3 regions of the Gordonia sp. WA4-43 genome follow, and region 2 is predicted to be linked to each of the others. Evidence: predicted binding sites of a transcription regulator. Region 2 holds the regulator's gene; each other region holds the start of a gene.
The links. The regulator LexA, encoded in region 2, represses DNA repair genes until DNA is damaged. The targets are predictions, from matches to a motif close to CGAACANNTGTTCG.
Positions count from the first base shown of each region.

Region 1: a site for LexA is predicted at 1,796-1,809, ahead of LEL84_RS12205 (HNH endonuclease signature motif containing protein). Genes of this name have one in related genera too.
Region 3: a site for LexA is predicted at 1,777-1,790, ahead of LEL84_RS00415 (HNH endonuclease signature motif containing protein). Genes of this name have one in related genera too.

Region 1 covers NZ_CP084736.1:2,719,955-2,723,194, forward strand. The annotation lists gene LEL84_RS12205 (HNH endonuclease signature motif containing protein) at 1-1,771, opposite strand, end outside; gene LEL84_RS12210 (acetate kinase) at 1,926-3,128, opposite strand; gene pta (phosphate acetyltransferase) at 3,125-3,240, opposite strand, start outside.
Region 2 covers NZ_CP084736.1:311,802-315,041, reverse strand. The annotation lists gene hrpA (ATP-dependent RNA helicase HrpA) at 1-81, shown strand, start outside; gene nrdR (transcriptional regulator NrdR) at 55-555, opposite strand; gene LEL84_RS01465 (LysM peptidoglycan-binding domain-containing protein) at 655-1,194, opposite strand; gene lexA (transcriptional repressor LexA) at 1,420-2,124, shown strand; gene LEL84_RS01455 (phosphoenolpyruvate--protein phosphotransferase) at 2,102-3,240, opposite strand, start outside.
Region 3 covers NZ_CP084736.1:98,957-102,196, reverse strand. The annotation lists gene LEL84_RS00415 (HNH endonuclease signature motif containing protein) at 59-1,762, opposite strand; gene LEL84_RS00410 (hypothetical protein) at 1,952-2,641, opposite strand; gene LEL84_RS00405 (acyl-CoA thioesterase) at 2,641-3,129, opposite strand; gene LEL84_RS00400 (molybdopterin-dependent oxidoreductase) at 3,203-3,240, opposite strand, start outside.

The DNA of each region.
Region 1 (3,240 bases), 2.4 Mb from region 2:
CGACCGGTGACGGACGGGTGCTGCGACGCACGCGCAGTGGCGGTCGGACGTCGATGACGTGGCTGGTTTTCAGCCATGAGCGGCGCGCTTGATCGCCGGGCCCCCTGCTCCCTGAGGAGCGCCCGGAGCTTGCGGAGGGCGCGTCACCCCTGCTCCCTGAGGAGCGCCCGGAGCTTGCGGAGGGCGCGTCACCCCTGCTCCCTGAGGAGCGCCCGGAGCTTGCGGAGAGCGCGTCACCCCTGCTCCCTGAGGAGCGCCCGGAGCTTGCGGAGGGCGCGTCACGAAGGGTCCGGCGACCGAGCCCGCGAAACCCTTGTGTGGTCGGTCCGTGGATCTCGTCGCGCACGGTGTTCAGGTGTTCTGCGAACCGCCGCGGTATGTCGGGTCGGCGGTTCAGGCGACCGGGATTGGGTGGGGCGCCGGGTTCGGCGTTCAATCGCCAGACGCAGCGGCCTTCATCAGGTCCAGAGCGCTCGATGTGCGTGGTGTACTGGCCGGGATTGTCGCCGACCATCCGGTTGTGACGGGGACAGGCAGGGGCGAGATCATCGATGTCGGTGAGACCGCCCTTGGCCCAATCTTTGTGGGCGTGATGAAGCTCGATGTGGGTGGCGGGCTGATCGCAGCCGGGTGCCGAACACACTTCCCCGTCGGGACGGGCGAAGGAGACGAGTCGTTGTTCGCGGGTGGCCAGACGTCTGCCCCGCCCGAAGTGCAGCGGCACAGCGGTGGCGTCTTTGAAGATCGCCAACCACGGCTGGACGTCACCGGCCATCGCGATCAGGTCCCGGATGGGAAGCAGGGTGCCGGTGGCGGTGGTGGCGAGTCCGGCTTCTCGGATCAGGTCGGAGAGGTCGGCTTTGATGATCAGTTGGACGGGCAGGCCGCGGTGCGAGGTGCCGAGTGCGCCGTCGGCGAACCCCGCGGCCAGGGCGGCGTCGAGCGCGTCGTGATTCGTCTGGGCGAGAGTGCGACCGTCGCGGTCGGCCGCCGAGGCCAGGGCGTCGGGGTCGGCGGTGCCGGCCGGGCCTTGGGGCGAGGCGGGGTCGTCGGGGTTATTGAGTCCGGGTTTGCCCCACACGGCGAACATCATGGTGAGCCGGGCGGCAAGTGCGGGTGTCAGGGTGCCCGATATTTTGGCTGTCCCGTCGGCGCGTTGCCGGCCGATCCACAGGCCGCGGCGTCGTTTCTGGTCGGTGTCGTCGGACAGGGTGCCGTCGGGATCGAGGTGGGCAAGCAGCCGCGAGCCGAGCTGGGTGATCTCGGCAGGCGTGTGGGCTTCGGCGATCTCGGCCATCTGTCGCTCGGCGGCGACCTTGATGTCGTGTTCGACAGCATGCGGGATCTGGTCGAGGACATCCATGGCGGCCTGGACGTGCCCGGTCCCCACGGATCCGGTGGCGAAAGCCTCTGCCAGCGTGGGGTGTTCAGGTTCGAGACGGTCGCCGTTGAGGCAAGTCAGCGCGGCGGTGGCGTTCAGCTGCTTGCGTCGACGCATCGGGTTGGAGATCCGCAGCCGATGGGTCATGAACTGCATCAGAGTGCGGCAGCCGGTCTTGCGGGGCAGATCACGAGCCTCGATTTCGGCGACTTGCCGGTCGCCGGCGTAAGTGGTTCGAGCGATCGCGCGTTCGGTAGCGGCGGCGACTTCCACCAGTTCTTCGTCGGTGCACGGGGACAAGTCGACGGTCTGCAGTTTGTCGAGGGTCGCGTGCAGTTCGGCTACCAACTCGACGGCCCGCGGTTGCGGCGTGATTGCTTCGTCAGACATTGTCACCCCCCGGAGACGATTGCGCGAATGTATGTTCGAGTGTAGCTGCTATAACTCTGGTGCGCAACGCTTTTCGTTGTCCATTCGTACAGCGCATCTTGTCGGTGGCGCGTGGTAAAGGCAGCCGATTCTCGCACCATCCTGCGGCCGTGAATCAGCCCCCGACCACCGCCGCCGACTGCCTCGCGATGGCGAGTTCCTCATTCGTCGGGACAACGAGCACGTCTACCGCACTGTCATCCGCCGAGATGCGTCGAGCCTGCTTGCCACGCACTGCGTTTCGCTCGTCATCGACGACGATCCCGAACCCTTCCAGCCCTGCCAGCGCACGGGCGCGGACGACTGCGGAGTTCTCCCCCACACCGGCCGTGAAGGTGATGGCATCGACGCGTCCGAGGGCGAAGGCGTAGGCACCGATATATCGGCGCAGGCGGTGGATGTAGACGTCGAAGGCGCGTCGGGCGGCGTCGTCACCGTTGTCCATCAGCTCGGTGATGGCACGGAAGTCATTCTCGCCGCACAGACCTCGAAGTCCCGAACGCTTGTTGAGCAGCGTGTCGATCTCGTCGACGGACAGGTTCGCCACCCGGTTCAGATGCAGGACCAGCCCGGGGTCGAGGTCACCGCTGCGGGTCCCCATCACCAGCCCCTCGAGCGGGGTCATACCCATCGACGTGTCGATCGGCTGCCCGCCCGCGATGGCCGACGCCGACGCGCCGTTGCCGAGGTGCAGCACGATCTGGTTCATCGACGCCGGGTCACGGTCGAAGAACTCGGCCACCCGGCCGGAGACGTATTCGTGGCTGGTGCCGTGAAAACCGTAGCGGCGGATGGCATGTTCGTCCGCGACCGCACGGTCGATCGCGTAGGTCGCCGACGCGTCAGGGAGCCCGTGGAAGAACGCGGTGTCGAACACGGCCACCGAGGGGACGTCGGGGAGCAACTCCCGGGCCGCCAGGATGCCGACCAGGTTGGCCGGATTGTGCAGCGGCGCCAGCGGGGAGATCCGCTCAATCTCCGAGATCACCTCGGGGGTCACCACCGTCGGCTCGTAGAACGACCGGCCACCGTGCACCACCCGATGTCCGACCGCGCTCAGTCCCGCGTCGGCCAGATCGGTTCCGTTGTCGGCGAAGAAGCGCTCCGCGCGTCGGACCGCGGCGAGGTGATCGTCGAGTCCCAATGTCTCGGTGACCGTCTCACCATTCTGTTCGTGTGTCATCGACGAACCGGAGTCGCCGATCCGCTCCGCGATGCCCTCCGCGATCACCGTGCCGTCCGACGGTTGCACCAGTTGGTATTTCAGCGACGACGAGCCGGCGTTGAGCACCAGCACCGCACCCGACGCCCCGCTCATCGGGGACCCTCGGCCTCGGCGGAGGCGACGTTCTCGGCGAGTGGGTCAACACCTTCCTGCTGAGCCTGGATCGCGGTGATGGCGACCGTGTTCACGATGTCCGAGACGAGGG
Region 2 (3,240 bases):
GGGCTGTTCGCCCAGCGTCTCGGTACCGCGTTCCCGGTGTCGGAGAAACGGGTCCTACGAGCTCTGGACCGGCTCGGCTGACACGGGTTCGGCGAGCGCGCTCCCGGAACCCGATGCCGCCTTCAGGTCGTCGATCTCACGCTGGAAGTCCTCCACCGAGTCGAACGACCGGTACACCGAGGCGAAGCGCAGATACGCCACCTCGTCGAGATCGCGGAGCGGGCCCAGGATGGCGAGTCCGACCTCGTTGCTGGGGATCTCGGCCGATCCACTGGCGCGCACCGTGTCCTCGACCTGCTGGGCGAGTTGCGCGAGCGCGTCCTCGGCGACGTGGCGGCCCTGACAGGCTCGCCGCACGCCGCGCATGACCTTCTCCCGGCTGAATGGTTCGGTCACGCCGTTGCGTTTGACCACCGCGAGCACGGCGCTCTCCACGGTCGAGAACCGGCGACCGCACTCCACACAGGAGCGACGGCGGCGGATGGCCTGCCCTTCATCTGCGACACGCGAGTCGATGACCTTGGTGTCGTCGTTCTTGCAGAAGGGGCAGCGCATCGTGTCCTCACGCAGGTCGCGGGACGCTGGAACGCACCCGAAGCGTGCGCCCCGCCGCTTGTCGGCCGGCCCCTGTGACATCGAGGATACCGCCCAGCCTCAGCGGTACCGGGGGGTGAGCAGGGGCTGGCCCACCTGCAGCGCGCTCGACCCCAGATCGTTCATCGCGACGATCTCGTCGATCACGACCTCGCGCGGCATCTCGGGTGCCACCCGGCCGGCGATCGAGCTGAGCGAGTCCCCCGAGCGCACGTGGACGACCTCGGCACTCACGGCGGACGGGGTCAGCGAGTCCGAGTAGTTCTGGCCCACGACACCGAACACCCACACGACGAACGCCAGCCCGACGCCGGCGAGGAGCGCGACCGCGGTGCGGCGGCGGCGACGGAACACCGCCGCGTCGGGTCCGACCGGGCCACGCCCGCGCACCCCGACCGGAGAGCCACAGTGGGTGCCGCCGACCCGCGGGGTCACCGGCGACGCACCCCGCGGTCGGGTGCCGGCCGGCCGGTTGTCTACCGGGCGGCCGCCGTCGGACAGCGGGGCGCGCGTCCGGACCCCATCGGCGCGGTCGGTGGGGGGCCGGACAGCGTCGGGACGGTCGGTGCGGACGGGAGCGACGAGAGTGGCGGTGCGCATGGTGCCCTCCGGTGTTCGGGTGTCTGGGATCGTGCGGGGTGTGACGGTCGGTGTTCGAACATCGATCAGATGTTCGATGCACTGATGTTCGAATTTGTAGCACGACGTCCCGACAAAGTCTCGCGACACATCGAACAAATGTTTGAGGTGCCGGTCGCACTCGGCTAGGCTCGGACCCGGTGCAAGCCATCTACCAGCACGTTCCGAAGACGAGAGGAACCGAACATGAGTGACACCGGCGATAGGCGCGGCCGAGCGCGGGGCGCCGACGACGAGGCCCCGTTCGACGCCGCCGCCGCCGAGGCCTCACTCACCCCGCGACAGGCCGGGGTCCTGGAGGTGATCCGCCGCTCGGTGCGCGAGCGCGGTTATCCGCCGACCATCCGGGAGATCGGCGACGAGGTCGGCCTGGCCTCGACGTCGTCGGTGGCCCATCAGTTGCGGACGCTGGAACGCAAGGGGCTGCTCAAGCGCGACGCGAACCGTCCCCGTGCGGTCAACATCGCCCCGAGTGACACCCCGTCGCCGGACACCCCGTCGGCCGGTCAGCTGCCCGAGCCGACCTTCGTGCCGGTTCTCGGCCGAATCGCGGCCGGCGGTCCGATCCTGGCCGAGGAGGCCGTCGAGGACGTCTTCCCGCTGCCCCGTGAGCTGGTCGGCGAGGGATCTCTCTTCCTGTTGCGCGTCGTCGGCGAGTCGATGATCGACGCCGCGATCTGCGACGGCGACTGGGTCGTGGTCCGGCAGCAGAACGTCGCCGACAACGGCGACATCGTCGCGGCCATGATCGACGGCGAGGCCACCGTGAAGACCTTCAAGCGTCAGGGCCCCAACGTCTGGCTCATGCCGCACAACGAACTGTTCGATCCGATCCCGGGCAACGATGCCGTCATCCTCGGCAAGGTCGTCACCGTGATGCGGCGAGTCTGACCTCTCCACCGACCGAACCGTCGAGCACCGCCGCGGCAGCCTCGCGCGCCGCGGCGGGATCCGAGGTGGCCAGGGCAGCCTCGGCGGCGGCCCGGCAGTCCGGTGCGGACACCTCGCCGAGCCGGGCCCCCACGGCCGCGGCAGCAGCCGGCGCGCTGGACAGCGAGGTGACCCCGAGACCGACGAGCACGCAGGCGAGGTTCGGATCGGCGGCGGCCTCGCCGCACACCCCGACCGGCTTTCCCTGACGTGCACCCGCTGCCGCGACACCCGCGATGAGGCTCAACACGGCCGGTTGCCACGGGTCGGTCAGTCCGGCGAGATCGGCCGACATCCGGTCGGCCGCCATCGTGTACTGGGTCAGATCGTTGGTGCCGATGGATACGAAGTCCACCTCGGCGAGGACGGCTTCGGCCAGGATCGCCGCCGCGGGCACCTCGATCATCACCCCGGCGACCAGACCACGGCCGCGGACCTCGGCGGCGAAGGTGCGCGCCTCCGCCGGCGAGGCGATCATCGGCGCCATGACCCACGGCGCGACGGCCGACCCCGACGCGGCCTGCGCGATCGCGTCGAGCTGATGCGCGCGGATCTCGGGGTGCGCCAGCGCGATCCGATCGCCCCGCACGCCGAGCGCTGGGTTCGATTCGTCGGGATGGGTCACGAACCGGAGCGGTTTGTCGGACCCGGCGTCGAGGGTGCGGATGACCACCTTCTGCCCGTCGAACGCATCGAGCACCTCCCGGTAGATCGCGGCCTGCTCGTCCACCGACGGTTCGTCGGCACGCTCGAGGAACGCGAGTTCGGTGCGGAAGAGCCCGACGCCCTCGACGGGGTACCCGGCCGCGGCGCGTGCCGACGATCCGTCGGCGACGTTGGCGAGCACCGCCACGGCCACCCCGTCGGCGGTCTGCCCCGGACCGGTCCAGCCGGCGACGAGTGCGGCATGCCGCCGATCCTCGTCGACGCGAGCCCGGGCCGCCTCCGCATCGGGCTCCACCTCGATTCGCCCGGTGCTGCCGTCGACGAGAATGGTTGTGCCGGGCTCGATCTCGTCCAGGTCGGCCACCGCCACCACGCACGGGATCCCCAGCTGGCGCGCGATGATCGCGGTGT
Region 3 (3,240 bases), 210 kb from region 2:
AGGGGCACGCAGGCACCTCACCGCCGTCGATAGCAAGCAAGACAATCGTGAAACGCTGCTAGAAGGGCGGCGGGTTGGCGTCGTTCCAGCGCTTCTCGGCGCGTTGGTGGCGTCGGAAGTCGTTGTCGCGCTGCTTGGTGAGTCGGTCGCGGGCGGGGTGATCGGGTGATCGTCTGGGGAAGAGCTTGTTGAACAGGTCGCGTCCGCTGAAGGCGTTGCCGACGAACATGTGACCGGTGGGTGTGGTGAACCAGGCGGTGCGGGACTCGTCTTGGTGGTCCTGCCAGCTGGTGAAGGTCTTGATGCGGTGATGGAAGCGGCACAGCGGTTTGAGGTTGCGCGCATCGGTCGGGCCACCGCGCCGCGGGTCGGTGTGATCGAAGGGTTCGGTGTGGTCGAGGTCGATCTGCCAGACCGGGGCGTTGCAGCCCGGGAAGGTGCAGCACAGTTCGCCGGCACGCACCAGCGCCTGCAGCTTCTTCGACGGGGTGTACCGCGTTGTCGAACTGTCTGCCTCGGGAGCCGATGCCAGTGGCGCGGCGGGGGTCGGTGCGGGATGGATGTAGGTGCGTCGCGCTTCGGCGAGGAGTTCTCGCGCGGTGTCGGCGTCGATGATGCCATGGCGGTCGAGGAACGCGGGATCGTCGTCGAGACCGATCAGGGTCGACAGGTTCACCACGATGTGAAAGGTCGCGCGCGGCGCCAGCGAGTCCGACGCCGAGTCGGTCGGCGCGGCCGGGTCATCGGCAGCGGTGTCGGGGGCTGACGGGTCGACGAAGGTGTCCGCATCCACCATCTCAGCAGCTGGTGCAGGCGGCTCGGCGGTATCCACTGTCGCTGGGTCGAAATCTGGTGCTGTGTCGGGTTCGGTTGCGGCAGGTCGACAGTCGTCGCATAGGCAGGTGATGGCGGCTTCGCCGCGCGAAAGTGCTTTGAGGGCATCGACCCGGCGATTGGCCAACTTTCGAGGGTCACCGGCGTGGACCGCGGTGGCCATCGCCGTCAGGCGGGCGTCGAACTCGGCGGCATCAGCATCGGGCAGCGTCCCGGAGATCCGGGACTGCCCCGGCGTGAACCGATCGGGGGTGACCGTCACCTTGCGGTCGGACTTCACTCGCTCCTTGCGTCGGCGGATCGCGTCGGGTGCCCACTTGGCGACGATCGAATCGACCATGGCGGTGAACCGGGCCGTCGACATCGGTGGGCGGGCGAAGATCGCTTCGGCGAGATGGGCGTCGACGGTCTGCATCTCTTCGTCGTCGGTGATGAGATCGGTGCGCTTGAGAGCGATGAGGAAGCGGCGCTTGTCGATTCGACCGCACGCCAGTGCGTGCCCGGTGAAGGAGAGTCGGTAGCGCAGTGCGTCGCCGGCCTCGATGAGGTCTTTCGCCTCGGCCGGTGTCACGGTGAGGGTGGCGCCGACTTCGGCGATGGCTTGTTCGAGACCGTTGGGCCCGAACTGCTCGTAGGGGTTCTCGCCGGCGGCCACTCGCGCTGATAGGTGCTCGAAGGCTTCGATGGAGTCGAGTTCGCCGCTGTGCGTCTCGGCGCGGCGCTGCGCGTAATCCATCTCGCGTTCATCGTGAATGAGGCTGGCAACGACCATCATTCGATGCGCGGACGCTGCCGCCAAGCCCGCGCAGTGGTTGAGGACCTCGACGAGTTCGGATGCGGAGAGTTCATGGTCGGGACGAAAGCGCGGTTCGACGGACTCCTGTGATGGGTCCACCGCCGTGGATCCGGCCCCCGCCCCCGATGACATGACACCATCGTACTCGAAAATATGTTCGAGTCAAGGCTTGATTTTTCCAAGTCCCGGACGTCCTACAAATCGAACCACGACGTACTGACAGGCCTCCGACTTCGAGATAATCGTGTCTGCGTGGCGGCCAGTGCGAATCACCATGGCTGGAGCTCAGGCGACAAGAGAGATCATCGTGAGACACACCGTTTAGTTCAGGACGGTGACCGCGAGATCGCGGTGCCGGCGCTGGTACACCGAGCCGAAGCGTGCATCGATCCGAATCCACGCCGCCGACATCCGGATTCGTACCGGTTCGTCGGCTGCGATCGCCCCGGTGTCGGAGGTCTCGGTGACCGCTCGTCCGTCCGCGTCGCGGATGAATCCCATGCCGGTCAGGGCGAAGACCGATCGCATGCTCACCGCGGCCCGCAGCGCACCCTCCTCCGACGTGACCTCGAGGACATCCTGATCGAGCAGACCCGTTGCGGGACCGTGCCCGCTCCCCTCCTCGCGCGCCACCCGGGCGCCTTCCCGAGACAGTTCGACCACGCTGCGGGCGGGTACGTCGTCGATGTGCCGGAACCCGATCGCAGCGGGAAGCGCTCCGCGCCAGGCACTGTCGAGGGAGAAGCCGGGATCGACCGCGGCGCCCGGGCCGGCCGATTCGACGGTCGCACGCAGTGTCGAAGCGTCGCACACGATGTCGGTCGGCGCGATTCGTCCGGTCACCGATCGGGTGGCGAGGACGTCGAACCCGGTATGTGCCCACAAGGCCACCAGACCGTCCGAACGCGCGACCACCCGGACGACGGCGGCATCGTCGAGACGTACTGCGTGCGAGAGGAACGCGAGGGCGTTCGATCGGTCCGAGGACGCGAACTCGATGAACCGCTCCATCAACTCGGCCCGCCGCGTGTGGCCGATTCCCCGGCAGGGCGGCGGAATCCGGCGAGGTAGTCCTTCTGTTCCGGGGTGAGCCGGGCGATGCGCTGGGCCGCCACGTCGAAGGCGACGAGCTGCGTGCTGGCGACCACGGCGGGTCGAGAGGCGGGGTCGGCACCCGCCGCGCGCACTTCGTAGCCGACGGTGAAGTCGACGGCCCGCAGGCGTTCGACGAACATGGTGACCTCGATCGGCCCCTCGGAATGACGCAGCTGCGCTTGATATCTCACGTGTAGGTCGGCGACGAGGCAGCCGTCGCGCAGGGGCGCGGTCGGTCGGCCGTCGTAGAAGAGCCAGGGAATGCGCGCCTCTTCGAGCAACGTCACCATCCGGGCGTGGTTGATGTGCGCGTAGACATCCATGTCCGACCAGCGCACCGGCACCTTGACCAGGTATCCGTCAGCGGTCGTGGTCCCGGCGTCCTCGTTGAGCACGTGCGTCATCCCCTGTCTGATCGGCGTCGGCGTGCAGCCCTGGCGGCCACCCCGGCCCAACCCTACGCACTACCCGCCCCGGTCAAGCAGGCGCGATCTCCACCGGCAGACCGTTGAGGA